DNA from 4 places in the Kitasatospora sp. NPDC096140 genome. Region 4 is predicted to be linked to each of the others. Evidence: riboswitches for the same ligand, from Rfam matches in the RefSeq annotation. Region 4 holds a riboswitch; each other region holds the start of a gene.
The links. Region 4 has a riboswitch for cyclic di-AMP ahead of ABT048_RS33695 (M23 family metallopeptidase). Riboswitches for the same ligand answer to the same signal wherever they lie in the genome.
Positions count from the first base shown of each region.

Region 1: it holds a riboswitch for cyclic di-AMP, as region 4 does, so the genes downstream of both, ABT048_RS18895 (NlpC/P60 family protein) here and ABT048_RS33695 (M23 family metallopeptidase) in region 4, are expected to answer to the same signal.
Region 2: it holds a riboswitch for cyclic di-AMP, as region 4 does, so the genes downstream of both, ABT048_RS27860 (transglycosylase family protein) here and ABT048_RS33695 (M23 family metallopeptidase) in region 4, are expected to answer to the same signal.
Region 3: it holds a riboswitch for cyclic di-AMP, as region 4 does, so the genes downstream of both, ABT048_RS30635 (peptidoglycan DD-metalloendopeptidase family protein) here and ABT048_RS33695 (M23 family metallopeptidase) in region 4, are expected to answer to the same signal.

Region 1 is NZ_JBEOUW010000016.1:116,286-123,461, reverse strand. It holds gene ABT048_RS18915 (rhomboid family intramembrane serine protease) at 1-55, opposite strand, end outside; gene ABT048_RS18910 (hypothetical protein) at 257-520, shown strand; gene ABT048_RS18905 (NYN domain-containing protein) at 894-2,195, shown strand; gene ABT048_RS18900 (C40 family peptidase) at 2,396-3,433, shown strand; cyclic di-AMP (ydaO/yuaA leader) riboswitch at 3,770-3,923, shown strand; gene ABT048_RS18895 (NlpC/P60 family protein) at 3,934-5,055, shown strand; gene ABT048_RS18890 (C40 family peptidase) at 5,278-6,324, shown strand; gene ABT048_RS18885 (hypothetical protein) at 6,504-7,176, shown strand, end outside.
Region 2 is NZ_JBEOUW010000030.1:94,036-101,211, forward strand. It holds gene ABT048_RS27850 (LacI family DNA-binding transcriptional regulator) at 1-116, shown strand, start outside; gene ABT048_RS27855 (hypothetical protein) at 229-432, opposite strand; gene ABT048_RS27860 (transglycosylase family protein) at 680-1,936, opposite strand; cyclic di-AMP (ydaO/yuaA leader) riboswitch at 1,944-2,105, opposite strand; gene ABT048_RS27865 (sirohydrochlorin chelatase family protein) at 2,574-3,533, opposite strand; gene ABT048_RS27870 (DUF397 domain-containing protein) at 4,093-4,356, shown strand; gene ABT048_RS27875 (ATP-binding protein) at 4,783-5,364, opposite strand; gene ABT048_RS27880 (Sco1979 family transcriptional regulator) at 5,783-6,649, shown strand; gene ABT048_RS27885 (TetR/AcrR family transcriptional regulator) at 6,732-7,176, opposite strand, start outside.
Region 3 is NZ_JBEOUW010000036.1:76,130-83,305, forward strand. It holds gene ABT048_RS30625 (RidA family protein) at 15-479, shown strand; gene ABT048_RS30630 (DUF2470 domain-containing protein) at 606-1,325, shown strand; gene ABT048_RS30635 (peptidoglycan DD-metalloendopeptidase family protein) at 1,618-2,601, opposite strand; cyclic di-AMP (ydaO/yuaA leader) riboswitch at 2,604-2,784, opposite strand; gene ABT048_RS30640 (MFS transporter) at 3,097-4,635, shown strand; gene purB (adenylosuccinate lyase) at 4,675-6,114, opposite strand; gene ABT048_RS30650 (HelD family protein) at 6,224-7,176, shown strand, end outside.
Region 4 is NZ_JBEOUW010000045.1:23,765-30,940, reverse strand. It holds gene ABT048_RS33720 (roadblock/LC7 domain-containing protein) at 1-256, opposite strand, end outside; gene ABT048_RS33715 (ATP-binding protein) at 315-1,526, opposite strand; gene ABT048_RS33710 (TetR/AcrR family transcriptional regulator) at 1,942-2,508, opposite strand; gene ABT048_RS33705 (alpha/beta fold hydrolase) at 2,656-3,483, opposite strand; gene ABT048_RS33700 (YiaA/YiaB family inner membrane protein) at 3,614-3,904, opposite strand; cyclic di-AMP (ydaO/yuaA leader) riboswitch at 4,102-4,260, shown strand; gene ABT048_RS33695 (M23 family metallopeptidase) at 4,273-5,106, shown strand; gene ABT048_RS33690 (hypothetical protein) at 5,206-6,081, opposite strand; gene ABT048_RS33685 (GNAT family N-acetyltransferase) at 6,124-6,735, shown strand; gene ABT048_RS33680 (sensor domain-containing protein) at 6,850-7,176, shown strand, end outside.

The sequences.
Region 1 (7,176 bases), on a different contig from region 4:
CCACCTCCGGCCGGCCGCCCCGCGCGGCGGTGTGGTCGGGGGCCGCGAGCGCCATGCGGCCAAGCATCCCTCCGGGCGCCGCAGGTGACACGGCGGTTTACGGCAGGTGGACTAGCCCCGCTATTCCGCTGACCGGTGGTCGCGATGGTTGCCCCAGGCAATAGGCTTGGGGCGGGCATTCCCGCCTCCCGCCGCCGACGCCGGGGCTCCGGGGGGAGCGCCTAGCCCACGCAGGGACCACCCGAGAGGACCCCCGATGACCGTCCCCGCCCTGACTGCCGAGACGCGCTGGCGCTGCACCCTGTGCGGAAACCTCACCCGGTTCGACGTGACCCGCACGGCGCGGGTGACCGAGTTCCTGCACTTCGACCTGGCCGGCGACTCCAAGGTCGAGGAGACCGAGGTGCTGAGCGAGACCGTCGAGTCGGTGCGCTGCCGCTGGTGCAACGCCGTCGACCAGGTCGAGCTGGTGGCCCGTCCGGGTGCCGAGGGCGCGGAGGCCCCGGCCGAGCAGGGCTGATGCCCGCGGGTGCGGCGGGCGGCGCGCGGCGCGCCCGTCCGCCACACCGGACAATACGGAACAAGACGCACGGGGCGTGACGACGGGGGGTCGCGGCCGTACCCCGCCGGAGAACAGGATCGGAGCCGAGGACGTGGTGGACGCAGCGAAGGAGCCCGGCGAAGCGCAGGGGCTTCGGCCCGCTGCGCAGGCGCAGGTGCCGGACGCCGGGACGGGACCGGCGGAGGGCGCTGCGTCCGGAGCCGTCGACGCGGCGGCCGGCGGACCCGATGCCGTCGGGGCGCAGACCGCTCCGTCCGACCCGGCAGACCCGGCAGACCCGGCCGAGTCCTCCGACGCCTCCGGGGCCGCGTCGGAGCGCGGCGCCGAGAAGCTGGACCGGCCGCTGCCCGAGGGAGTGCGCCGACGGGTGGTCGGGCTGGCCTCGGACGCGCTGGGCGGACTGCCGCCGGGCGAACTCCCGCAGAGCCTGCGTCAGTACGTGAAGTTCACCCCCGCGCGGCGCGCCAAGTACGCGGCCACCGCGCTGGCGGCCGCGCTGGAGGCGGAGCCGGCCTTCCGGGTGCGGATAGCGGAGCGGCTGCGGCTGGGACAGCCGGACCTGGTGAGGGCGCTGGAGTCGGGCAGCGTCCCCGGCGCCGCCGATCCGATGGACGTCGCGGCCGCCGCCTACCTGGTGCGCTCGGCGGGCTGGAGCCGGCTGGTCGCCGAGGCCGGCGAGGAGGCCGAGCGGGCCGGCGCCGAGGACGCGGCCGCGGAGGCGACCCGGCTGGTGGAGAAGCTGCAGGCCGAGCTGGCCGAGGTGCGGGCCACCGCGCGGGCGGACCTGGACCGGCAGCGCGTGGAGTTCGAGGGCGTCCGGCGGGAGGCCGAGTCGCTGCGCAAGAAGGTGCGGTCGCTGGAGAGCGACACCCGCCGGGCGCAGGCCGAGACGCGTCGGGTGGCCGGGGAACTGGAGGCGGTGAGGGCCCAGGGCGCTGCCGAGCGCAGCGCGGCCGAGACCGAGGCGCGGCGGCTCAAGCACCGGCTCTCGGAGCTGGAGAACGCCGCCGAGCAGGGCCGCCGGTCGGCCCGCGAGGGGCGCAGCGTCGAGGACATGCGGCTGCGGCTGCTGCTGGACACCGTGCTGCAGTCGGCCCAGGGTCTGCAGCGGGAGCTGGCGCTGCCGGTCGCCCAGATCCGCCCGGCGGACCTGGTGGAGGCGGTGGTGCCGGGCGCGGCCTCGCCGCACGACGTGGCGCGGCGCGGGCTGGCCGAGGACGACCCGGCGCTGCTGGACCAGCTGCTGGCGATCCCGCAGGTGCACCTGGTGGTGGACGGCTACAACGTGACCAAGACCGGTTATCCGACGCTGCCGCTGGAGCAGCAGCGGATCCGGCTGCTGGGCGGGCTGGCGATGCTGGCCCAGCGCACCCAGGCGGAGGTCACCTGTGTGTTCGACGGCCAGGACCTGGACGTTCCGGTGATCATGGCGCCGCCGCGCGGGGTCCGGGTGCGGTTCAGCCGGACCGGGGAGACCGCGGACGAGCTGATCCGCCGTCTGGTGCGGGCCGAGCCGCAGGGCCGTCCGGTGGTCGTGGTTTCCGCCGACCGGGAGGTTGCGGAGGGCGTGCGGAAGGCGGGCGCGCGCCCGGTGGCGTCGGTGCTGCTGCTGAACCGGCTGGCGCGGCCCTGAGCGTCGGCCCGCTAGGATGACACCTGGTCAGCGCCGCGTCCACGACCGTGTGCGGGTGCGGTGAAGCCGGTGTGGTGAACGGGGTTCACGCCTTCGGGGGAGTGGCAAAGCGGATAGATCCGCACTAGGGTCTGGCGTCAAACCTATTTTCCGGTTCCTCATCCGATCGGGTGAGTCCGTTGGAAGAAGGAGCCGGTCCCTTGGCCTCCCACCGCCGTCCCAAGCAGCCGAGCCGCGCGCGGATCTCCGTGCTCACCGCTGCCGCTGCGACCGCGGTCGCCCTCTCCGCCCAGGTGGCCGCGCACGCCGCGCCGCAGCCGAACAAAACGGACGTCAAGGCGCAGATCGACCAGCTCCAGGAGGAGCAGGAGCAGGCGGCCGAGAAGTACAACGGCGCCAAGGAGCGGGCCGACCAGCTGCGCAAGCAGGCCGACCAGCTGCAGGACCAGGTGGCCCGCGGCCAGGAGCAGATGACCCAGCTGCAGGGCGGCCTGGCCGAGGTGGCCGGCGACCAGTACCGCAGCGGCGGCATCGACCCGTCCGTCCAGCTGATGCTCTCCTCCGACCCGTCGGGCTACCTGGAGAAGGCCTCGACGGTCCAGCAGGCCAGCGCCACCCAGGCCGAGGCGCTCAAGTCGCTGCTGGACGAGCAGCGCCGGCTGGACCAGGAGAAGACCGAGGCGGCCGCCGTGCTGGCCTCGCTGGACAGCACCACCAAGGACCTGAACCAGGCCAAGGCGGACGTCAACACCAAGCTGCAGGCCGCCCAGGACCTGCTGAACTCGCTCAGCGCCGCCGAGCGCACCGCGCTGAAGGCCCAGCAGGCGCAGGACGACCGGGCCTCGCGCGGCAGCGACCGGGTCGACCTGAGCAACCTGCCGCCGGCCAGCGGGTACGCCGCGGTGGCCGTCGCCAAGGCGATGAGCAAGCAGGGCTCGCCGTACGTGTGGGGCGCCACCGGTCCGAGCACCTTCGACTGCTCCGGCCTGATGCTCTGGGCGTACGGCCAGGCCGGCGTCTCGCTGCCGCGCACCTCGCAGGAGCAGGGCCACTACGGCACCGCGGTGCCCGGACTGGCCGCGGCCCAGCCCGGCGACCTGGTCATCTACGGCGGCGACATGCACCACGTCGGGATGTACATCGGCAACGGCATGGTGGTCCACGCGCCGCACACCGGTGACGTGGTGAAGGTGATGAAGGCCGACGCGATGCCGATCAACACCATCCGCCGGGTCTGACGGCCCGACACCCTCCGGGGGCCCTTCCGGGCCCCTGTGATCCGCGCCACCTCCGACGGGGTGGCGTTCGGGTTTTCGACCGTTTCGCGAGCGGCGGGTGAGACCTGATCAGCCTTGCGTACGGTCGTGATCACCATCGGTCATTTTCACAAAAGAACTTGGGTAATCTTCCGTCTTTTTTCTGACAAGGATTTGAACCGATCACGGTTCAGTTACTAGGGTCGTGCCTCGAACCACCGCACTGTCGATCACCCAGCCAGGGTGGCGGCGGTGGTTACCGCCGAGTTCGCGAGGCAGCGGGGCAGGTCGAAGCGACTGCCCGACAGGGGAGCCCAGTGGTCGGGGGCGCTGCGGAGCGGAGCCGGGGAACCACGTTCCTCCGGGGTGAATCGGCGCCAGGTCGGCCGCTGGAACGGCCGTGAGGCGTCGTAGGGCATGCTTCCGGCCCGAACCCGTCAGCTCACCCGGTAGGCGGACGTAGGAAGAAGGAGCCCGCCTTCGTGGCGTCCCATCGTCGTCCCAAGCCAGCAAGTCGCGCCCGGGTCTCGATCCTGACCGGTGTCGCCGCCGCTGCCGTCGCCCTCTCCGCGCAGTCCGGCGCCCACGCCGACCCGCAGCCGACCAAGGACCAGGTCAAGGAGCAGGTCGACCAGCTCAACGAGCAGGCCGAGGTGGCGACCGAGCAGTACAACGCCGCCCAGGAGAAGCAGCAGACCCTGGAGAAGCAGGTCTCCGGCCTGCAGGACCAGGTGGCCCGTCAGCAGGCCCAGGTGACCGAGCTGCAGGGCGGACTCGCCGAGATCGCCGGGGAGCAGTACCGCAACGGCGGCATATCCCCGACCGTCCAGCTGATGTTCTCGTCCAGCCCGGACAACTTCCTCAACCAGGCCGGTGCGCTGAACCAGGCCGGTGACACCCAGAAGAACCAGCTGAAGCAGCTCCAGGAGCAGCAGCGCAAGCTCGACCAGGACCGCACCGAGGCCCAGGGCAAGCTCGCCGAGCTGGAGTCGACCACCCAGCAGCTGAAGGCCTCCAAGGACGAGGTCCAGGCCAAGCTGAAGGCCGCCCAGGACCTGCTCAACACCCTGACCGAGCAGGAGCGCCAGGCGCTGCGCGCGGCCGAGGAGAAGGCCGCCGCCGACGCCAAGGCCCAGGCCGACGCCGCCGCGAAGGCGCAGCAGAACGCCGACCGCGCCTCGCGCGACAACAGCCGCACCGACCTCTCCACGCCGTCGTCCACGCCGGCCGGCAAGCTCCCGGCCCCGGGCAGCTCGCGCGGTGCCGCCGCGCTCTCCGCCGCCGCCTCCAAGGTCGGCAGCCCGTACGTGTGGGGCGCCACCGGCCCGAGCTCCTTCGACTGCTCCGGCCTGATGGTCTGGGCGTTCAACCAGGTCGGCGTGTCGCTGCCGCGCACCTCGCAGGAGCAGGCCCACGCCGGCACCCGGATCGGCACCGACCTGTCCCAGGCCCAGCCCGGCGACCTGCTGATCTTCTACGGGGACGCCCACCACGTCGGCATCTACGCCGGCAACGGCCAGGTGCTGCACGCCCCCAAGCCGGGTGCGTCGGTCCGCTACGAGGCCGTCACCAACATGCCGCTGAGCGGCATCGTGCGGGTCTGACCCCGTTCGGCTCCTCGCAGGCCCGGTCTTCCACCACGGAAGGCCGGGCCTGCGGCGTTGGCGGCTGCTCGGGCTGATGTCCGATTGAGGGTCAAATATTCGGGTCCGTAGGGGTTTGGACTCGCTTGCCCGGACTCGCTAACGTCTGCCACCGGACTCCCGCTCGACGGCCGCCCGCCACGGGCGGCCGCGGGGCCGCGCCGCAGGATTGGAGCCGCTGCCGTGCTTGTGCACCGCCGTTCCCAACTGCTCGCCCGTGCACTGGTGCTGACGGCGGCCGCCACCACCGCGCTGGGCGTGGCGACCGGCGGCGGCGCCCACGCCGCCCCCGGCAGCCCGGACCCGGCCGACCGCAAGGACGTCCAGGCGCAGGTCGAGCAGCTCTACGACGAGGCCGAGCAGGCGTCCGAGCAGTACAACGCCGCACAGGAGGCCCAGCGCCGGCTCCAGGGAGAGACCACGATCCTGCAGGGCGAGATCGCCGTCGCCCAGGACCAGCTCAACGAGCTGCGCGGCGACCTGGCGACCGTCGCCGGGGCCGAGTACCGCGGCGGCGGGATGACCCAGACCGCCCAGCTGATGCTGTCCCCCGACCCGGAGGGCTACCTCGCCCGCGCCCGCACCATGGGGCAGGCGTCGCAGCGGCAGCAGGAGACGCTGCACGAGCTGGTCACCCGCCAGCGGCGGCTCGACCAGCGGCGGACGGAGGCCACCGGAAAGCTCGCCGAGCTCGACCAGGCCCGCCGCTCGCTCGCCGACGGCAAGCAGCAGATCCAGCAGCGGCTGGCCAGGGCGCAGAAGCTGCTCAACGGCCTCGACGCCGCCGAGCGGGCCAGGATGACCGCCCAGGACGCCCGGGACGCCGAGCAGCGCGCCACCCGCGGCACCGACCGGCTGGACCTCGGCACCGCCCCGCCCGCCTCCGAGCGCGGGGCGGCCGCGCTGGCCGCCGCGGTGCGCATGATCGGCTCGCCGTACGTCTACGGAGCCACCGGGCCCCGCGCGTTCGACTGCTCCGGTCTGATGTACTACAGCTGGCGGCAGGCCGGAGTGACCCTGCCGCGCACCTCGCAGGCCCAGGCGTACGCCGGCCGGCGGATCGACCTTTCCGAGGCGCGACCGGGAGACCTGGTGATCTTCTACCGGGACATGCACCACGTCGGCATGTACGCCGGCGGCGGTGTGATCGTGCACGCCCCCTACCCGGGCGCCAAGGTCCGCTACGAGAGCGTCAACGCCATGCCGGTCTCGGGGGTGGTCCGGCTCTGAGCGCGTCCCCTTCGCACCCCGCCGGACCCGATCCGGCGCACGTACCCCGCCGCGCGCTGTCCCGGCGGGGTGCGCTGCTGCTCGCGGTCGGCGGGCTGGCCCAGCTGTCGCTGCCGCCACTCGCCCCGGCGGCGGCACCGGTCGGGGCGGTCGCCGACCGGCGCGCCGCGGTGGCGGCGGTGCTGGCGGAGCGGGCGCGCACGCTGGAGGCCCGGTCGGGGCTGCCGGTGGCCGAGGCGGCGTACCGCAACCTGGTGCTCGCCGCGGGCGGCGGGCCCGACCGGCTGACCGCCGCGGCCGACCTGGCGGTGCGGATCGCCGGGTACGACGACCACCCCGTGGTGTACCCGCGCCGGATCGAACTGGCCGCGGCCGCGGACGGCTGGCGGGTCGAACGCGAGGAGAGCGCCGACGGGCCGCCGGCGCTCTGGGACTTCGGCGCCGTCCGGCCGGCGCCGGGCACGCACAGCCTGGTGCTCGCTTCGGCCGACGGCCCCGACCCGGCCGGGCTGGTCGTGGTGGGCGACCGCGCGGTGCCCGCCGTCGAGGAGGTCTGGGGCGACGCCTGGCCCGGCCGGCTGCTGCTCGAACTGCCCGCCACCGAGGAGCAGTTCGCCCGGCTGCTGGAGGGCGACCCGGCGGGCTGGGCGGACATGGCGGCGGTCACCGTGGCCGCCCCCGGCGCACCCCGGAACACCCCGGCGGACCGGGTGCTGGTCAACCCCGAGGCGTACGGCCGGCTCAGCGGCTTCGGCCGCCAGGTGGTCGTCACGCACGAGGCCACCCATGTCGCGACCAGGGCCGACACCCGGGCCTGGACCCCGATGTGGCTCTCCGAGGGCGTCGCCGACT
Region 2 (7,176 bases), on a different contig from region 4:
CGGCGGCGGTGGACGCACTGCTGGAGGAGGTCGGCGGGAACGCCGTCCAGCGCGGCGAGTTCATGTTCCAGCCGGAGCTGGTGATGCGCGGGTCCACCGGGGCCTGCGCGCGCTGAGCGCCGGCCGCAGGGCCGAGGGAAGGGCCCCGGAGGGCAGTTGCTCTCCGGGGCCCTTCGGCGTGCCTGTGCGCGGCCCTGCTCGGCAGCGCTCGGCAGATCTCGACTGCGCTCAGCCGTGCTCGGTGTCGCCGGTGCGGTCCTGGGCGAGGCGGTTGCCGTCGGCCGGGTCGCCGGTGCGGGCCTCGGTGCGGCGGCCGCGGGCCAGGTAGTCGCGCAGGACCAGTTCGACGGCGTCCTGCGGGTTCGTGGTACCGGAGAGCATCATCGCGTCGATCGCGAGGTTCGCGTCGAGCGTGACGGTGACCTGGGCCATGTGACTCCTCCTCGGGTGCAGAGCAGCAGCATGCCCGTTCGGGTCCGGTTCCACCACGGGGATACGCCGCGACCCCCGGGGAGGAGCGACCAGACTCTTCCCCGGGGGTGGCGGGTGATCAGTGTTCGGTTGGCGACGGCCGACGGCCGACGGCCCGCGATCTGCGGACGACGGATGACAGCTGACAGATGTTGAAATCTGTCAGCTGTCAGCTGTCAGCTGTCTGCCGTCAGCCGTCTCGCCGTGCTCAGACCCGGCCGGCGAAGTCCGGGGCCCAGTTGGCGACGGTCTGCTCGCGCACACCCGCGCTCGGGTTGGCGGCCTCGACGTACTTGCCGCCACCGACGTAGATCGCGACGTGGTAGACGCCCGAGTCCTTGCCGTTGTTGGACCAGAACAGCAGGTCGCCCGGCTGCAGGCTGTCCAGCGAGACGTGGGTGCTGGCGGCGGCCTGGTCGGCGGCGACGCGCGGGACGGAGATGCCCGCGGCGCGCAGGGCGGCCTGGGTCAGGCCGGAGCAGTCCCAGCCGCCGTTGCCGGTGCCGCCGTAGACGTACGCCTGGCCGACCTTGGACTCGGCGAAGGCGACCGCGGCGGCCATGCTGCCGCTGGCGGCCGGGGCCTGCGCCGGGGCCTGGGCGGCCGGGGTCTGGGTCTGGGCGACCGGCTTGGCGTTCACGGAACCGCCGTTCGCGGACTGACCGGACTTCTGCGAGCGGTTGAACCAGGTGAAGTCCGAGCCGGACTTGTCCGAGGAGGCGGACTGCTGGGTCTGGCCGTGGTCACCGAAGGTCAGGTGCTGGCCCGGGTAGATGGTGTTCGGGCCGTCGGTCAGGGTGCTGCGGTTGAGCTCGTACAGCCGCTCCCAGCCGCCCTGGACGTTGTGCTTGTCCGCGATCGAGGACAGCCAGTCGCCCTCGACCACGGTGTAGTCGTCGCTCTGGGCGGCCTGCTGGCGCTTCTGGGCCCAGGTGCCGGCGGCGGAGTCGGCGGCGTCCTGGGCGGGCGCGGCCGGCTTGGCGGGCTTGGCCGCCGGGGCCGGGGTCTGGGTCTGGGCGGCGGGCTTGGCAGCCGGAGCGGCCGGGGCGGCCGGGGCGGCAGCGGCCGAGGTGTCGACGGCGGCGGGGGTGCCGCCCTTGGTCAGGCCGGCCTTGACGGAGCAGACGGGCCAGGCGCCGGGGCCCTGCGAGGCGAGGACCTTCTCCGCGACGGCGATCTGCTGGTCCTTGGTGGCCAGGTCGGCGCGCGAGGCGTAGGCGGTGCCGCCGAAGGCGGACCAGGTGCTCTGGGTGAACTGGAGGCCGCCGTAGAAGCCGTTGCCGGTGTTGATGCTCCAGTTGCCGCTGCTCTCGCACTGGGCGACCTTGTCCCAGGTCGCGACAGAGGCGGCGGAGGCGGTGCCGGAGACGAGGCACGGGACGGTGAGGCCGACGCCCGCGACGCCGATGGCGGCGATCACGCGGCGGGTGCGGCTGGACAGACGGGTGCCGTTGGTGGGCAGCATGAAGACGCGGTCCTCTCCCACGCCTGCGAGGTGAGCTGTCGGATTCGGGCCGGAGTTGCCCGGCCGCGCGTGAGCGCGGCTTCACCCCTAGCCCTGAACCGTTCCTGGGAGCGGTCCGGGGCGACTTACCTGTGGGTCCCCCGCTCCTGCCGTGGTGCGTTTTCGCGCTGCCAGGACATCCGACGGCAGGACTCGGCGTCGCGGATGAACTGGGTCCGTGTGGTCACGAACGGGGAGCACGTTAAGCAGACTTAAGTTCAAACTGCAAATAGCTGTGACGCGCATCACGGATTAGTGGGTAGTGCCAAATTGGCGGCTAATCATGATCGTAAATGATCGTTTTTCGGCAATGCGATTGCGGATGCCCACAACTGTCTTTGCCTCAGGAATGGCATGACGGTGTGTCGAAGCGCGAAACGGCGCACCGGTCGAACCAGTGGAGCGGACGTGATTCGAGCGCCCCGGAGTGCGCTCGCCATTCCCCGGCAAACAGCAGCAGAACGGACATTCCATTCATTGTTCGCTTAACTCCGGTAACTCCCGTACGCCGCAAGAGCAGGAAAGCGGGCAAAGCGAAGGGCCCGGAACGCAAACCGTTCCGGGCCCCGTGTGCGCGCCGACGGGCGCGCGGTGTCCGCTACTGTCCGGCAGGCCCCTCGGCGGCCGCGTGGGCGCCACGGGTGCCCTCCACGACCCCCTCGGCCTCGGCGGCGGCCGCCGCCTCCGCCTCGGCCCGCGCCAGCTCCTCCGCGGACGGTGCGGGCAGCGCGGCCAGGTAGGTCGAGGCGATCAGCTGGCCGACGGTCGGGTACGCGCCCAGCGGCGCCGCCGACGGGCAGCCGGTCTCCTCGGCGGCCGCGGCGAGCAGCTCGGAGTCGGCCTCCGGCCCGATCACCAGCGGGGCCAGCGCCGGGCGCTGGGAGCCGGTCTCCTTGAGGTGGTCGACGGCCGCGGCCACCGAGCCGGGCACGTCGAGCGCGGCGGCCACGACCGGCACGGCCAGGCGGGCGGCCAGCAGCACGCCGGTGATGCCGGCTGCGGCGGCGGCGTCCTCGCCGCCGACGGTGGTCAGGACCACGCCGTCCGCGGCGGTCGCGATGGCGAAGAGGCGGGCGCGGTCGGCGCGGGCCAGCCCGGCCTCGGAGAGTCGCACGTGGACGGCCTCGGCGAGCAGCGGGTGCGGGCCGAGCGCGTCGGTGACGGGCGCGCCGTACTCGGCGGCGAGCGCGTGGAGTTCGGGCAGGAAGCCGTGCGGACCGGGCACCAGCGGCACCAGGACGGGCATCGGCAGGCCGGCCTCGGCGGCCGTGGCCAGGAGTTCGGCGACGGTACGGTCCTCGCCGCCCTCACCCTCGGCGGAGTCGCCGGGGAGGTAGCCGACTGCGGCCTGGACGCCGTTCTGCTCGCTGCGGACGATGGAGAGCAGCTCCTCGACGACCGAGCGGGACTCGGGCCCGGCGGCCGTGGGCACGGCGAGCACCAGGGCCGGCGCGCCGGTCGGAATCTCGGGGCGCTCGGGACGACGATGGCGCCCCCGCGCACGGGAGCCTGGAGTGCGGACGGGCAGTGGCGCGCCCGGAATGGCTGCGGTGCTCATGCCGGAGATCGTAGGACATCTGCCCGTCCGGCCTGCAGTCGGCTGCCGTACGGGTTTCGCGCGGCCGCTGTGCGAACCCGGTGTGTCCGCCGCATCGGGTTCGGGCGGTTTGCCTACAATCCGGACATTCCACACCCAACCCCCGTGCGGGCGCGGCTCATTGCCTGGACGTGCCGGACGGGGTGCGGCGTTGCAGTCGCGGCGCGTGAGATGTCTCACAGCCCGGAGGTCGCCTGACGGAGGGTCACGGCGGTGCGACTCCCGGCATTCGAAGATCAACATTAAGCGGGGGGCCGCTCACGGCCGGTTATCGCGACCCCGGTGATTCAGTCGGCTATGTCCGTTTACGTACCGTCAGGAGAAGGCCCCGTGAAGAGTTCGGGGCTGCGGGTGAAAGGCCTCGTGCACCTGCAATGTCCCGTGCTGATGCACGTGCACTGCAGCTATCATCGCGTCAAGTGAGGCGTTGTGCCGGGCCGGTACGGGGCCGGTCCGTTCGTTCGGCGGTGCCGGGGGCGCCGCGCTGGACGACAACTCCGGAGCTCTTCGGGAGACTTCTATGCACGACTCGCAGAACACGCACGGCTCGCACGACACCTACAACGGGATGGCCGCGGCCGATCTCACGGGGGTGGTCTGGCAGAAGAGCCGGCACAGCAACTCCCAGGGCAACTGCGTCGAGTTCGCGGCCCTGCCGGGCGGCGACGTCGCGATGCGCAACTCGCGCTTCCCGGACGGTCCGGCCCTCATCTACACCCGGGCCGAGATCGCCGCCCTGCTGCTGGGGGCCAAGGACGGGGAGTTCGACCACCTGGCGGTCTGACCGGCCGCCGTGCTTCACCATCGGGGGGCCGTCGTGGGTGCCGACACCGCGACGGCCTTTGTCTTTTCGGTCGTCTCCTCCGACTGCTCCGACTGCTCCGACTGCTCCGCCTTTCCGCCTTCGCCGACCGTACCGGTCGCCGCCGGGGCGACGTGATGACGGGGCCTGGCGCAGGGGCCCGGGGCGTGGTCCTCCTGGGGCTTCCCTCGACCGGCCGCTCCGTCCGCCGTCCGGCCCGCTGCAGGGCCTGGTGCGGGAAGGCGTTCCGGGTCGACCACTCGACCGACCACCGCCGGACCGGTCCTCCGACCGATCGCCGAGCCGGTCCTCCGACTGATCGCCGAGCGGGTCCTCCGGCCGACCGCCGGGCCGGTTCCTCGGTCGACCGCACGGCGTCGGGCGCTGCTCGCCACGTGCCGCGGGGCGCTAGGCCGAGCGCCGGTGCCGTCCACCGATGTCGACCGGGCCGCCGAGTGCGTCGAGCGCCCCGCGTCCGCCGATCTCCGGGTGTCCGTCCAGCGGTCCGCGCGCCGGCTCCGCCTCGAACAGGGCCCAGACCACCTTGCCGCTGCCCAGCGGGTGCCAGCCCCAGGAGCGGCTGAACGACTCCACCAGGTGCAGCCCGCGGCCGGATTCGGCGACGAAGTCCGCCTCCCGCGCCACCGGTCCCACGCTGCTCGGGTCGCTCACCGCGCAGACCACCTGGGGCGCGCGGTGCACGAGGCTTATTCGGATCGGCAGCCGCCCGTCCGGGGTGGGCTGTGTGGGAAAGTCGTACTCGCCCGGGGCACCGCCCGTCGGGTCGGGCCGTGCGCCGATCGCATGCCGGAGCGCGTTGGTCACGAGTTCCGACGCCACCAGCGCCACGTCGTCGAACAGCTCCGTCAGTCCCCAGCGCTGGAGCGTGGTCCGGGCGAAGTCGCGCGCGGTTCTGACGGCTTCGAAGCGAGGAGCGAGCGTACAGGTGACCACATGGGGGTCAACCGCCAAAGCCGTACCGGTGCTCATGAAGAGCTCCTCCCATAAGGGGGCGGACACGGCTGGACCCGCCGGGGTCATGCCGGTCACCTCCGACTCGCTCGGCCGCTCGGCCGCCCCTTCGACCAGACGCACGCGCACTCGAACGCCCGATGACGCGGGGGACGCCGTCGGGCCGGTGCACGGAGTCGCGCGTGGGGTCGACGCGGAGCCCGCGGGATTGCCAGGGATGTGCAGGTGCACGTGCACCATGGTGGTGTGCGCTCACTGCAGATGCAAGAGTCGATTCACGTGCAGTCGCACTATTGGCATATGCAAGCGCCGGATGCACGTGCATCCTGGTGTGCGGAGTGCAGAACTGATAGGAACATCCGTCAGTATCGGCACCGTGAGCGCTCAACTGATGGCAGACTGTGCGCTGTTTGCCCTAGGTGGAGGTTTCGACCGCATGACCACAGTTCAGCCGGGCGGCGGCTCGATGGTCCGCCGGATCCTCCTCGGCTCGCAGTTGCGTCGCCTGCGAGAGGCGCGCGGCATCACCCGCGAGGACGCGGGCTACGCCATCCGGGCCTCCGAGTCCAAGATCAGCCGCATGGAGCTCGGCCGCGTCAGCTTCAAGGAGCGTGACGTCGCCGACCTGCTCAGCCTGTACGGCGTCGACGACGGCATCGAGCGGGAAGCCCTGCTCGGCCTCGTCCGCGAGGCCAACAAGTCCGGTTGGTGGCACAGCTTCAACGACGTGTTGCCGGGCTGGTTCCAGACCTACGTCGGACTGGAGGAGGCCGCTCAGCTGATCCGCACCTACGAGGTGCAGTTCATCCCCGGGCTGCTGCAGTCCGAGGAGTACGCACGGGCGGTTTTCGGCCAGAGTCGGCCGGTCATCAGCGAGGAGGAGGTCGAACGGCGGGTCAGCCTCCGTCTGCGCCGCCAGAAGCTGCTGACCGAGGGTGCCAGCCCTCGTCTGTGGGCGGTCATCGACGAGGCCGCGCTGCGCCGGCCGGTCGGCGGGCCCAAGGTGATGCGCGGTCAGGTGCAGTACCTGATCGACGTCGCCGAGCAGGCCAACGTGGTGATCCAGGTGATGCCGTTCCGCTTTGGGGCGCACGCCGGGGAGTCCGGCGCGTTCACGATCCTGCGCTTCCCGGAGCAGGACCTCGCGGACGTGGTCTACCTGGAGCAGCTCACCAGCGCGCTCTACCTGGACAAGCGGGACGACGTCGACGCGTACATCCAGGTCATGGAGCGGCTCTGCGTGGACAGCCTCACGCCGGAGCGCACCATAGACCTGCTCGCCTCGATCCTGAAGGAGCGCTGAAACCCCGGGGGCCCGCTCCCTCGCGGAGCCCCCGGCAGCAGACCGAAGTGAGTGAGTGAGTGGCAGGCCGCCCACCCCGCCGTCAACCGCGGGCCGGCGGCCTTTCGCGTTCCGGCGGGTCGGGCTGCGGCGGACTGCCGAGGTGCCAGGCCAGGTCGTAGCGGCGGAAGAGGTCGGCCCGGATCGGGGCGAGCGGGATCTCGGCGCCCGGCAGCAGCACCCCGATGCAGCCCCCCATCAGCGCGCTGCGCAGCACCGCGTGCTCGGCGACCGGGTCCGGCGCGCCCCAGTCCTGCAGCAGTCCCTGCAGGATGGCGCCGAGCTGTTGCTGCTCCGGGTCCTGGACGAAGGCGCCGGTGTCCGGGTCGAGGATCAGCGCCAGGTGCGAGCGCATCACCCGCGGGTGCTCCATCGCCAGCGCGAGGACGGCGTCTATGGCGCGGGCCAGCCGGGCCTCGGGGGAGGAGTCGGGCGCGAGTTCCGCCAGGGCGCCGGACAGTGCCTGGTGCATCATCCGGTGTGTCGCG
Region 3 (7,176 bases), on a different contig from region 4:
CGCCAAGGAGCCCCATGCCCGCCGAGCGCCCCCAGCCCGCCGAGACCGCCCAGGCCGCCGAGCACACCCAGCCCGCCGAGAAGGTCGAGATCCGCACCGACGGCGCCCCCGCCCCGGCCTGGACGTTCTCCCAGGGCGTCCGCAAGGGTCCGATCCTGCAGGTCTCCGGCCAGGGCCCGCAGGACCCGGCGACCGGCGAGTACCTCCACCACGGCGACGTGAAGGCGCAGACCCGGCGCACCCTGGAGAACGTCAAGGCCGTCGTCGAGGCCGGCGGCGCGACGATCGAGGACGTGGTGATGTTCCGCGTCTACCTCACCAAGCGCGCCGACTTCCCGCTGATGAACGAGGTCTACGCCGAGTTCATCGAGGAGAACGTCAAGCCCGGCGGGGTGAAGCCCTGCCGCACCACCGTCTTCGTCGAGCTCCCGCAGGAGCCGATGCTGGTGGAGATCGACGCCCAGGCCGTCGTCGTCTGACGCTCCCGCCCCCGACCGCACCCACCGCAGGGCCCGGACGCCTCCCGCGCGTCCGGGCCCTGCGCGCTTGCCACACCCGGACAGCAACATTAGGTTAGGCTCACCTAACCAACTGGAGGTCCGTCCATGAGCCTGCCCACCGGCGACACCGAGGTCCCCGAGCCCACCACCGCCGAACGGATCCTGAGCCTGCTCGGCACGACCTCCTCGCTCGCCGTCCGCGCACAGGGCGAGCACCACGACCTGGACACCCCGGTCTCCGTCCACGGCTCCCGCCTGCGACTGCGCGCCCCACTGGACGCCCCGCTCACCGCGGCCGCGGCCCGGGCCACCGACGGCCTCGCCGTCGTCCTCGACGTCACCGACGTCTCCCCCGTCGCCGTCCGCGACCGCGTCCGCGCCCGCCTCACCCTGGCCGGCCGGCTCCGGCTGGCCCACCTCGCCGACGACGGCCTCAGCGTCCACCTGCGCGTGGACGTCGCCCACGCCGTCCTCGCCACCCCGTACGGCACCGGCGCGGTCACCGCCGCCGACCTCGCCCACGCCACCCCCGACCCGATGGCCCGCCACGAGGCCGCGATGCTCACCCACTTCGCCGACGACCACGCCGACGCGCTCGACGTCCTCACCCGCCTGCTCGACCCGGTGCTGCTCGCCCGGAACCCGGACGTCCGCCCGCTCGCCCTGGACCGCCACGGCCTGGTGCTGCGCCTGGACCACCCCGACGGGCACCGCGACGTCCGCCTGGTCTTCCCCGAACCGGCCCGCGACGTCGAGGACTTCGGCCACCGGATGCACGACCTGCTGACCGCCGCCCGGTACGGCCAGCCCGCCCACCGCGGCTGACTCCCGATCCCCTTCAGCGCGTTCAGCAGGCGGACCGTCCGACCGGGTTGACCCACCGTCCGGCCGCACCGACCGCCCCCGGAGCGAACCCCCGTGCCGTACCGGCCCCGGAAATGGCAGCGGCCGGCCCGGCTCGCGAGGGAGGTGTGTCCCGCGAGCCGGGCCGGCCTGGGCGTGTCCCGCGCCCATGTCCACTGTGCGGCGATCACCCGGTCGAGCGGTCACCCGACATGACCATCCCGGAGGATCGATTCGCTCCGCAGCAGCGGTGGTTCCTGAAACCCCGGAAGGGTCAGAGCGCGACGCCGTGCGCGCGCAGGTAGGTGACCGGGTTGATGTCCGAGCCGTACTCCGGGGTGGTGCGGATCTCGAAGTGCAGGTGCGGGCCGGTCACGTTGCCGGTGGCGCCGGAGAGGCCGAGCTGCTGGCCGACGGTGACGGTCTGACCGATCTTCACGCCGATCGACGAGAGGTGCGCGTACTGCGCGTACTTGCCGTCGGCGAGCTTGATCTCGACCTCGTTGCCGTAGGCGCCGCCGTTGCCGGCCTTGACCACGACACCGTTGGCGACGGCGCGCAGCGGGGTACCGGTGGAGCAGACGAAGTCCTGGCCGGTGTGGTGGCCGGAGGCCCACATCGAGCCGGCGACACCGTAGGCCTCGCCCAGGACCGGGTTGGCCAGCGGCGCGACGTAGCCGGCGGTGGCGGCGACCGGAGCGGCGGTCACGGCCGGGGCCGGAGCGGCGGTCTGAACCTGGGTCTGCACCGGGGCGGCCGGCTTCGCGGCCTCGGTCTTGGCCTGGACCTTGACCTGCGGCTTGGCCGGCGTGGCGGGCTTGGCCGGAGCGGCCGGCTTCGCCGGGGCGGCGTCGGCGGACGGCGCGGCGGCGTGGCCGGCGATGGTGAGCTGCTGGCCCGGGAAGATCAGGTTCGGGTTGGCGCCGACGACCGAGCGGTTCTGCTCGTACAGCGCGTGCCAGCCGCCCTCGACGTTCTTGACGTCGGCGATCTTGGACAGGGTGTCACCGCTGACGACGCGGTAGCTCTCGTGCGCGGCGGCCGGAGCGGCCTGCGCGGCCGGCTTGGCGTCGGCGGCGGGGGCGACAGCAGCGGCAGCGGCGGGGGCGGCCTGCGCGACCGGGGCGGCCGGGGCGGTGTGGGCCTGGGCGCTGATCGCGGTCACGAGCGGGAGGGCGAAGGAGGCGCCGGTGACGGCGGTGGCGATGCCGATGCGGGCGGCGCGGGGCAGGGCGATACGACGAGCCTGAGCAGGCATGGAAGTTTCCTCTCCGACGCCTGCGAGGTGAGCTGTCGGGTTCGGGCTGGAGTTGCCCGGCCGCATGCGCGGCTTCACCCCAAGCCGGCCCTGGACGCCCGCGCCCTGAGGCGCGAACTCCGGTCCGGCGACTTACCTGTGGGTCCCCCGCTCCTGCCGTACAGAGTTCAGTTCGAACCACCCGGGCAGCGGCAGGACTCGGCGTTCCACCCGGTGGATCCGTCCGGGCTGGCCGGGCGGTCGCTGAACTAAAACCCATCCGTTCGGGTGAAGCAATGTCGATCTCTTGAATCCGCAACGACCCCCGGGGATCCGGTCACCCTCCGAATGATCCGCGGCACCGTGTGTACACAATCCATTCACCCCGTGCCACTGATCCACGACCCTGCGCCGACGACGACGGCGCTGCGCAGTCGTCCGCTCACGCACCGACAGCCTCCAACACACCCACCGGTGAGCCTTGTCACGTACGCCCCACAGGGCCAGGATCGGGCCGTGGCCACCTCCGAAGCAGGCCCCCTGCGCCTGGGCACCGCGCAGGGTCGCTGGGTACTCCTGGCAACGGTGCTCGGATCCAGCATGGCGATGCTCGACGGCACCGTGGTGAACGTCGCCCTGCCCCGCATCGGCGCCGACCTGGGCGCCTCCCTGGCGTCCCTGCAATGGACGCTGAACGCCTATCTGCTCACCCTGGCGGGCCTGATCCTGCTCGGCGGCGCGCTCGGCGACCGGTACGGCAGACGCCGGGTCTTCCTGATCGGCGTGGTCTGGTTCGCCGTCGCCTCCGCGGCCTGCGCCGCCGCGCCGAACATCCAGGTGCTGATCGCCGCCCGCGCCGTCCAGGGCATCGGCGGGGCCCTGCTCACGCCCGGCTCGCTCGCCATGCTCCAGGCCGTCTTCCACCCTGACGACCGCTCGGCGGCGGTCGGCCTGTGGTCCGGCCTCGGCGGGGTGTCGGCCGCGGTCGGCCCCTTCCTCGGCGGCTGGCTGGTGGACGGCCCCGGCTGGCGCTGGATCTTCCTGCTGAACCTGCCGCTCGCGGCCGCCGTCATCGCGGTCACCACCCGGTCCGTACCGGAGAGCCGGGACGAGAGCGCCACCGGCCGCTTCGACGTGCTGGGCGCGGTGCTCGCCGCGCTCGCGCTCGGCGCGATCACCTACGCGCTGACCGCGGCCGGCGAGGGCGTGTCCCCCGCGGTCTGGGTCAGCGGCGTGATCGGCGTGGTGCTCGGCGTCGCCTTCGTCACCGTCGAGCGCCGCGCGCCCGAACCGATGCTGCCGCTCGGCCTCTTCTCCTCCCGGCTGTTCACCGCCGTGAACCTGGTGACCCTCTGCGTGTACGCGGCCTTCAGCGGCGTGTTCTTCCTGCTGGTGGTGCAGCTGCAGATCGTCGCCGGGTTCTCACCGCTGGTCTCGGGCTTCGCGCTGGTGCCGATCACCATCCTGATGCTGCTGCTGTCGGCGCGCGCCGGCCGGCTCGGCAAGCGGATCGGCCCGCGGATCCCGCTCACCGTCGGCCCCCTGATCTGCGCCGCCGGGGTGCTGCTGATGCTCCGCATCGGCTCCGACTCGTCGTACTGGACGGACGTGCTGCCCGCCGTCACGGTGATGGGCTGCGGGATGACCCTGCTGGTGGCGCCGCTGACGGCGACGGTGCTGGCCGCCGTCGAGGTCCGGCACGCGGGCATCGCCAGCGGGGTCAACAACGCCGCCGCCCGCGCGGCCGGCCTGCTCGCGGTGGCCGCCCTGCCGGCCCTGGCCGGGCTGAGCGGCAACGCCTACCAGGTGCCCTCCGAGGTCGACTCCGCCTTCCACACGGCGATGCTGATCTGCGCGGGCCTGCTGGCCTCCGGCGGGCTGATCGCCTTCGCCACCATCCGGGGCAACGTGCTGGCGCCCGAGGAGAAGCCGGTCGCCGAGCCGAACTGCGACTGGCCCTGCGGCACCACCACCCCGCCCTTCGACCCGGGCCACGTCCACACGCGCGAGGGCCCCGCCACCGGTCCGGCGGCGGGGCCCACGCCCGAGAGCTGACGCGACGTCACCTCACCGGGACGTCACGGGACATCGACCTCAGAGGATGTCACCCGGCGCGTACTTGGCGGCCTCCGGGTAGGCGGCCGCGACGGCCTCCACCAGGCGGACCACCTCGGCGACCTGGGCGCCGGCCGCACCGGTGAAGGAGAGCTTGTCGGCCAGCAGCGCGTCCAGCGCGGCCCGGTCCAGCGGGATCCGCTCGTCTGCGGCCAGGCGGTCCAGCAGCTCGTTCTCCCGGGCGCCCGCGCGCATCGCCAGTGCCGAGGCGACGGCGTGCTCCTTGATGACCTCGTGCCCGGTCTCCCGGCCGACGCCGGCGCGCACCGCGCCCATCAGCACCTTGGTGGTGGCGAGGAACGGCAGGTAGCGGTCCAGCTCGGTCTCGATCACGGCGGGGAAGGCGCCGAACTCGTCGAGAACGGTCAGGAAGGTCTCCAGCAGGCCGTCGAAGGCGAAGAAGGCGTCCGGCAGCGCGACCCGGCGCACCACCGAGCAGGAGACGTCGCCCTCGTTCCACTGGTCGCCGGCCAGCTCGCCGGTCATCGAGGCGTAGCCGCGCAGGATGACGGCCAGGCCGTTGACGCGCTCGCAGGAGCGGGTGTTCATCTTGTGCGGCATCGCCGAGGAGCCGACCTGGCCCTCCTTGAAGCCCTCCGTGACGAGCTCGTGGCCGGCCATCAGGCGGATGGTCTTGGCCAGGCTGGACGGCGCGGCGGACAGCTGGACGAGGGCGGTGAGCACCTCGAAGTCCAGCGAGCGCGGGTAGACCTGGCCGACGCTGGTCAGCACGTTGTCGAAGCCGAGGTGCCCGGCGACCCGGCGCTCCAGCTCGGCGAGCTTCTCGGTGTCCCCGCCGAGCAGGTCCAGCATGTCCTGGGCGGTGCCGACCGGGCCCTTGATCCCGCGCAGCGGGTAGCGGGCGATCAGCTCCTCCAGACGGCGGAAGGCGACCAGCAGCTCGTCGGTGATCGACGCGAAACGCTTGCCCAGGGTGGTGGCCTGCGCGGCCACGTTGTGCGAGCGACCGGCCATGACCAGCTCGGAGTGCTGGGCGGCCAGCTTGGCCAGGCGGACCAGCACGGCCACCGTGCGGTCGCGCACGTGCTCCAGCGACTGGCGGATCTGCAGCTGCTCGACGTTCTCGGTCAGATCCCGCGAGGTCATGCCCTTGTGGATCTGCTCGTGGCCGGCGAGCTCGCTGAACTCCTCGATCCGGGCCTTCACGTCGTGGCGGGTGATCCGCTCACGGGCGGCGATCGAGCCGAGGTCGACCTGGTCGATCACCCGCTCGTAGTCGGCGACGGCGTTCGCCGGCACCTCGACACCGAGGTCCTGCTGGGCCTTCAGGACGGCCAGCCACAGGTGGCGCTCAAGGACCACCTTGTGCTCGGGGGACCACAGCTGGGCCAGGGTCGCCGAGGCGTACCGGGAGGCCAGGACATTGGGGATCTGGGGCTTCGCGCTCACGCTTCGCAAGAGTAACAGCCGAGGTCACGCCGGACGTCGGCGGATGGGGTAGGCTGGGTCAATTGAGCACCCTTCAGGTGACGCACAAAAACCTTCTCGCCGCAAGGATACCACATCGATGAACGGACTTCCACCGGCCGCCCGAGACTCCAGCGGTGTCCTCGCCGAGGCCCTGCGCACCGAACAGCACCGCCTCACCCGGCTCTACGACCGGCTGGACACCGTCCGCGAACGCGCCCGCCGCACCGTCGCCGGGGCCCACGACGCAGCCGCACCCGGCGGCACCCACCAGGCCCGGTTGGAGCGCGAGGTCCGCGCCCGCGAGGCCACCCGCCACGCCGCCCGGCTCGACGCCGTCGAACGCGGGCTCTGCTTCGGCCGCCTCGACGAGCGCGACGGCACCGTCCGCTACATCGGCCGCACCGGCCTGACCGACGACGCGTACGAACCGCTGCTGCTCGACTGGCGCACCCCGGCCGCCCGCCCGTTCTACACCGCGACCCCCGCCGACCCCGGCACCGTCGTCCGCCGCCGCCACCTGCACACCCGCGGCCGCACCCTCACCGGTCTGGACGACGAGGCGCTCGACCTCGCCGGGCTCGACGACTCCGGCCGCCGCGCCCTGGTCGGCGAGGCCGCTCTGCTCGCCGCCCTCGACCGGGAACGCACCGGCCGGATGGGCAGCGCCGTCGCCACCATCCAGGCCGAGCAGGACCGGGTGATCCGCTCCCCGCTGCGCGGCGCCCTGGTCGTGCAGGGCGGCCCCGGCACCGGCAAGACCCTCGCCGCCCTGCACCGCGCCGCCTACCTGCTGTTCACCCACCGCGCCGCGCTGGAGCGCCGCGGCGTCCTGCTGATCGGCCCCAACCCCGGGTTCCTGCGGTACATCGACGAGGTGCTGCCCGCCCTCGGCGAGACCGAGGTGGTGCTGCGCACCGTCGGCGAGCTCTACCCCGGTGTCACCGCCGCCGGCACCGACGCCCCCGCCACGGCGGTCGCCAAGGGCGGCCCCTGGATGGCCGGGGTCCTCCGCCGCGCCCTCGCGGCGCACCAGTCGGCGCCCGCCGAGGG
Region 4 (7,176 bases):
TGAAGAGGTAGCCGCCGCCGTACTCGATGATGATCTGGCGGGTGGCGCTGCCCGGTCCGCCGAAGCCCGTCGCGACGCCGCGGGCCAGGGACTGCAGGCCGGAGCAGGCGGCGGCGAGCCGTTCGGCGTCCTCGCGCGCGATGCCCGCGCTGCGGCCGATCTCCAGGCCGTCGTTGGAGACGACGACGGCGTGCTGGACCTGCGGGACATTGATGATGTCGGCGAGCAGCCAACCGAGATCAGGCGTGGTGGTCATGGAGTTCTCCGGAGCGCTGGGGAGTCGGGGGGAGTCGGGGGAAGCGGTGCGGGTGTGGTCAGGAGGGGCCGGGTGCGTTCCGGCCCTGGCCCCGGGCGGCCGACCGGCCGCTGGCGGTCCCGGCCTGGAACATCGCCATGAACGTCTGCGCGTCCCGGGCCGAGCGGTACGGCGGGGCGGGCGGCGGGGGAGCGGCGTGCTGGGCGGGCCGGTTAGCGCGGTCGCGCCGGTGGCTGCGGCGGGGCAGCGGCGGTGGGGTGTCGCCGCCGACCGGGGCCCGGCCGGGTGGCGGGGTCTCCAGCAGGGGGTGGTCGGCCGGGGAGGCCGGCCCGGGGCCGGGGCTGAACGCCGGGTCGCCCGGCCCGAAGCCGGGGACGGTGGGCGGCAGCGGCTCGGTGAGCAGCGCGTTCGGCAGCAGGATGACCACGCGGACACCGCCGTACGGGGAGGGCGCCGAGCTGAGGGTGACCCGGAAGCCGTACTGCTCGGCGAGCCGGCCGACCGCGGCCAGGCCCAGCTGCGGGACCTCGCCGAGGCGGGAGACCTCCAGGGTGCTGCCGCCGGCGAGCGCGGCGGCGGCCTTGGCGACGGCCTGCTCGGGCATGCCGACGCCGCCGTCGTCGATCTCGATGACGGCGCCGTTGTGCACCGGCATCAGGGTGACGAACACCTGGGTGCTGGGCGGGGAGTAGCGGGTGGCGTTGTCCAGCAGCTCGGCGATCGCGTGGATCAGCGCCTCGGCCGCGGCGCCGACCACCGCGGTCTCGATCCGGCTGCGGACCACCACCCGCTGGAACGGCAGGATGCGCGACTGGGCGCCGCGGACGACGTCCTCCAGGGTGACCGGCTCCGGCCAGTGCCGGCCGGCCCGGGCGCCGCACAGCACGGCCAGGGTCTGGGCCAGCCGGGCCTGTTGGGCGGCCGCGTGGTCGGCCTTGAGGAGGCCCTCCAGCAGTGCCGGGTCGTCGTGGGTGCGTTCCATCTCGTCCAGCAGCGCCTGCTGGTCGTGGGCCATCACCAGGATCCGGCGGGCCACGCTGAGGAAGGCGCGCTGGGTGGAGGCGGTGAGTTCCTGCTCGTGCTGGACGGCGGCCAGGTCCACGCCCCGGCGGGAGAGTTCGGCGGTGAGCTGTTCCTGGAGCCGGGCGAGTTCGTGCTGCAGCCGGTCGGCGCGGCCGCGCTGGGTGACGGACACGGCGTGGTAGCGCGCGGCGGCCACGAGGGCGAGGACGGCGAGCACGCCGGTTGCCGTTACTGACCACTGAGTCATCGTCACGCGGCGAATTCTAGGGTGATGATCCTACGAAGGTGTGAACGGATCTCGCCAAGTGACCGGATCTCGTCAAAATCAAGTCAATCCGCCCGCATTCCGGACTCGTTCGTCCCCGATCGCCCTCTGGGGCAAGCCCTCGGGGCGGCTCCGCCGGGTCGGCCGCCACCCGTCCCGAACCCACCCGATGGCCGGTTCGCGCCCTGGGATGTGTGGGGCCTGTGTGCAGGGTGTCGCGAAAGCGGATCCGCGGGGCCGGCGGCGTCTTCCCTCGGCGCCTCCCTCCGACGTTTCCCCCGGCGTTTCCCCCGGCGTTTTTCTCTCGGCGTCCACCCGTCCTCCGTCGGGGCGGCGCGGGGGGTCGGCCGGCTCGACGCCCCGTGTCCGCCGGTCCGCCGGGTGCGTGGGCGGCTCGTCAGGCGGGCCAGGCGCGGAGGCCGGTGGTGAGGGTGGCGATGAGGCGGTCCTGGGTGGTGGTGAGGTCCTCGGCGAGCCGGAAGGCACCGGCGGTGCTGAGGGAGGCGAAGCCGTGGGCCAGGGAGCGGACGGTCCGGGCGGCGTGGATCGCCTCGGAGCCGTCGAGCCCGTACTCCCGCAGGACGGCGATGATCACGCCGACGAGTCGCGCGGCCGCTTCGGCGAGGTCGTCGTCGGGCTGCGGGGCCTGGGGGAGGGCGTTGTAGCGGTGCGGGTGCTCGGTGGCGTACGCGTGGTAGGCGCGCAGGACGGCGGCGACGGCGTCGTCCCCGCTGCGGCCGACCGCGGCGGCGGCGAGGCAGTCGGCCAGTTCCCCGGTGACCCGGACGGCGATCAGCCGCCGCAGTTCGGCGAGGCCACCGCTGACGTGCTTGTACAGCGAAGGGGTGGCGACGCCGGCCCGGGCGGCGACCGCGGCGAGGGTGAGGGCTTCGGTGCCCTGTTCGTCCAGGAGGGCGATGGCGTGGTCGACGACCTGGTCGGGGGTCAGTCCTATGCGGGGCATGGTTTCGGGCTTCTCTCGTGCGGGAGTCGGCGGCGGTCGGGCGGTGGTCCCGCCGTGGTCGGCCCGGTGGCCGGCCGGTGGTGGGCCGGTGGCGGGCCGGGTGGGCCGGGTGGGCCGGGTGGGCCGGGTGGACCGGCGGTCGGGCGGTCAGGCGAGTTCGGCGAGGAAGGGCAGCAGGGCGTCCGCGGTGGCCTGCGGGTCGTCGGCCATCGGGTAGTGCCCGGACCCTTCGATCATCGCCTTCCGCGCGCCCAGTGCCGCGACCTGCCGGTCGGCGACGAGCTCCGGCCTCGGGAAGTCGGGGTCCTTGCTGCCCATGACCACCAGCGCCGGGCACCGCACGGCGGCCGTCCAGCCGACCGGCGAGGAGTTCCCGGTGACGTACCCGCGGGTGGCGGTCTTGCGGCCCGGGGTGCGCAGCGCGGCGACCAGCCCGTTCACGTAGGCGTCGAAGTCGGCGGGCTTGGCGCCGGGGAAGGCCATCCGGCGCAGGTAGAAGCCCCAGAAGGCGGGCCAGTGGACGAGCGCCGCGCCCATCAGGCCGAGCACGCCGCGCATCAGGGCGCCGGGCCGCGGGTTCTCGACGAAGGCGTCGATCAGGACGATCCCGGCGACCCGCTCCGGCGCGTCCCCGGCGACCTTGACGACCGTCGCGCCGGTGTAGGAGTTCCCGGCGAGGACGGCGCGCTCGATGCCGAGGTGGTCGAGCAGGGCGAGGACGTCGTCGGCGATGGCGGCGGGGCCGTAGTCGTCCCAGGCGATGGACGACTCGCCGAAGCCGCGCAGGTCCATGGTGACGACCCGGTGGCCGGCGGCGACGAGCAGCGGGCGGAGGTGCCGGTACGCGGCGCGGCTGTCGAGCATGCCGGGCAGCAGGACGACGGGGGTGCCGTCGCCCTGCCGGGTGTCGTCGAAGGCGATCCGCCCGCCGGGGAGGGTCAGGTACTGGGTGTCCGGGGTGATGGTGGCGTTCATGGTGGGCCTCCTCGGTCCTCCGCTGCGGGCATCGGCGGTGCTGCCGATAGCCATAAAGCTAAGGCTAATAGCCTTAGCCGTCAAGTGCTCGACCGCGGCGGAGGGGGGAGGGGGTGTCGGGCGGCCCGCCTCAGACCCCCTCGACCTTGAACGGGTCGTGCTCGCTGAGCAGCTTCTCCAGCCGGGCCTGGTCGACCCGGCTGACGATCTCGTTCGTCTCCTGCCGGTCCCGGACCACCTTCGCCAGGGTGAACGCGGAGCTGACGGTGTAGAGGAGGCCGATCCCGAGGAACGCCCGGGTCCACCCGCCGACCGGCAGGTAGGCGATCCCGACGGCGAGGGCCGTGCCCGACAGGGCGAAGGAGAGGATGGCCTGGATGTAGTAGGCGGCCGTCGTGCGGTTCTGCATCGGTGCGCTCATGGCGTCAGGATGCGGCCGCCCGACCGGGCCGCACATGAGTAGGAGTACTCAGATGGGGTGCTCGTGTCGAAGGGGCGTTCGTTGACGTCCTATCACTCGCTCCACGGCCGTCCCGGACGGATGGCTTGGAATCAGAGCGTCCTAGGATTAACGTTTGATAACGCAGCGCGGTTGTCAACGCCGTACCCAGACGGCACCGTGCGCCGTCGCCTAATCCCGCCGGCCGGCCTCCGGGCAGGTCAGGGAGCCGGGGAACCACGTTCCTTGGGGTGAATCGGCGGGGCCCCGGCCCGGCCGTAGGAGACCTTCCTGCTCCGAACCCGTCAGCTAACCCGGTAGGCGCGAAGGAAGGAAAGGAGCGCGCCTCCGTGGCGTCGACGCACACTCCGGCACACCCGGCCGGCCCCGCAGCCGGTACCCAGCTCCTCGACCACCCCGGTGCGGACGGCCCCGAGGCCCTCGGCCCGGAGGCCGAGACCAACCGGCACCGGATGCCGCGCCAGGTCCGCGGCACCTCCCCGCTGCTCGGCGTCACCGCCGTCGCCGCCACCCTGGGCGCCACCGGCTTCGCCTCGGCCACCCCGGCCGCCGCACCCGCCGTCGAGGCCCCGGACGAGACGCCGGTCGCCCTCTCCGCCGACCCCGGCCTCGCGCTCGCCGCCCGCATCCAGCAGCAGGCCGACAGCCAGCGCACCGCCGCCGAGGAGACCGCCCGCGTGCAGGCCGCGCAGGAGGCCGAGGCCAAGGCCGCCGCCAAGGAGGCCGAGGCCAAGCGCGCCGCCGAGGAGGCGGAGGCCAAGCGGGCCGCCGCCCTCACCCTCCCGGTGAAGGACTACCGGCTCTCCGCCCACTACGGCCAGAGCGCCCGCTACTGGGCCAACCTGCACACCGGCCTGGACTTCGCCGCCGACACCGGCACCCCGGTCTACGCGCTCGGCCAGGGCACCATCACCTCGGCCGGCTGGTCCGGCTCCTACGGCTACCGGATCGTCGAGACCCTGCCCGACGGCACCGAGATCTGGTACTGCCACCTCTCCTCGATCATCGCGGGCTCCGGCAAGGTCACCTCCGGCCAGCAGATCGGCAAGGTCGGCGCGACCGGCAACGTCACCGGCCCGCACCTGCACCTGGAGGTCCGCCCCGGCGGCGGCGCCCCGGTCGACCCGGAGCCCTGGCTCCAGCAGCACGGCCTCAACCCGTAACGGACACCCGGAGGCCCGTAGCGGCCTCCCGGAAGCCCGCAACAGTCACCCGGAAGCCCCCGGCCGCACGCGGCCGGGGGCTTCCGGGTGCCACGGCGGCTACTCCTCGGCGGGCAGCTGCGCCAGGTAGGCGTCGATCTCCTCCTGGCCCGGCTCCGGCGCCAGCTCCGGGAACTCCGCCACCAGCAGCCGCGGCAGCCCGGGCACCGTCCACTCCCCGAACAGGTCGAGCGCCGCGTCGACCGCCGCGTCCTCGAAGTGCCCGAAGTCCCCGGCCAGTTCGTCCGGCATCGGGCGCCCGAGCGCGGTCAGCTCGGCCAGGTTGCGGTAGCTGCGCCGCATCAGGCCCTGCTCCAGCAGCCGCCGGGCGCCGTCCGTGGCCATGCCGACCGACAGCACCCGTCCCGGTCCCCAGCCCTGCTCGTCCGGCTCGTCCAGCCAGCCGGTGGGCACCAGCGCCTCGTACGCGGCCAGCCGCTCCTCCTCCGCCAGCCCGGCGAAGCCGGTCAGCCAGTCCCGCACCGCCGCCCCGTCCGCGACGTCCACCCCGTGCGCGTGCAGCAGCAGCGCGTACAGCCGGGGCCAGGTCACCAGGTCGGCGCGGCGCAGCAGCCCGGCCGCGACCTCGCCCTGCCACTCGGCCTCGGCGTGCAGCCGCTCCTGGCGCTTGGCGTTGAGCCGCCGGGCCGCCCGCTGGTGGTCGATCAGCAGCCGGACCGCCTCGCCGTACGCGAGCGGGTCCTCCTCGGGCGCGGGTTGGACGTACAGGTGGAGGCGCTCGTACAGCAGGTGCTCCACCGCGTCGGAGGTCAGTTCGGGCCAGCCGTCGTGCATCCTGCTCTCGCCCAGCTCCAGCAGCGCCAGCACCGCGTGCAGCGGCCCCTCGGCCACCGGCGTGCGGCCCTGCTCGGCCGCCCAGGCGAGCAGGTCGGCGGCCCTGGTGCGCGGGGCGAGCCGCAGGTCTTCGTCGTTCATAGTCCGAACGGTAGCCGCCGGGGGCGGGTAGGGTCGGCAGCCATGGTCCCCGTACGACTCACCGGCCCCCGGCTGGCCATCCGCGAGTACCACCACACCGACGGCGACGTGGACGCCCTGCACGCGCTGTTCGGCGACCCGGAGGTCACCCGGCACCTGCCGTTCGAGCCGCACGACCGCGAGACCTGCGCCGACCAGATCGAGCTCTACCTGGAGGAGGCGATGGCCGAGCAGCGGGACACCTACCGGCTCGCCGTCACCAGGCTCGCCGACGCCGAGGACCCGCGGGACGCGACCCCGATCGGCCAGGCCTCGCTCACCCTCGGGGAACACGGCGCCGCCGACCTCGGCTGCGTCCTCGGCCGCGAGTTCCAGGGGAGCGGCCACGGGCGCGAGGTCACCGCCCTGCTCTGCGACCTCGGCTTCGGCGTCCTGGGCCTGCACCGGTTGACGGCCCGGGCCGAGGCGGCCAACGCGGCCGCCGCCACGGTGCTCACCGGGCTCGGGTTCCGGCCGGAGGAGCGGGCGCGGCAGGACCGGCTCCCGGACGGCGAGCGGTCCGGCCCGGACCACTACGTGCTGCTCGCCGACGCGTGGCCGGGCCCGGCCGACCGCCGTCCGGCCGAGCGGCGGCCCGAAGGGGAGGGGGGTTAACCCCACCTCCGATCCGCCAGGCCTCCGGATGCCCCGGGCCCCGGCCGTTCGACCAGACTGGACGACGTCAGGGAACGCGAACGACCGTCACAACGAAGGGCCGGGGGCCGGGAGATGAGCAGCAGCCGAAGCACACTGGACCACGAGTTCGACGTCCTGGGCGGGTACGACGCCGACCCGCGTCCCGACCGGGCCCACCGGACGGAACAGCCGCCGGCCTTCCTGGCGGCGCCGTTCTCCGCGCACTACTACCGCGAGATCGGGTACGTGCTCACCGGCCTGCCGGTGGCGATCGCCGGGTTCGCCGTCGCGATCACCCTGTTCTGCCTCGGTCTCGGCACCTTCGTCACCGCCCTCGGCCTGCCCGTCCTGGCCGCCCTGACCGTCGCCGGCCGGGGCTTCGGCCGGCTGGAGCGGGCCCGGGTGCGCGGCATGCTGGCC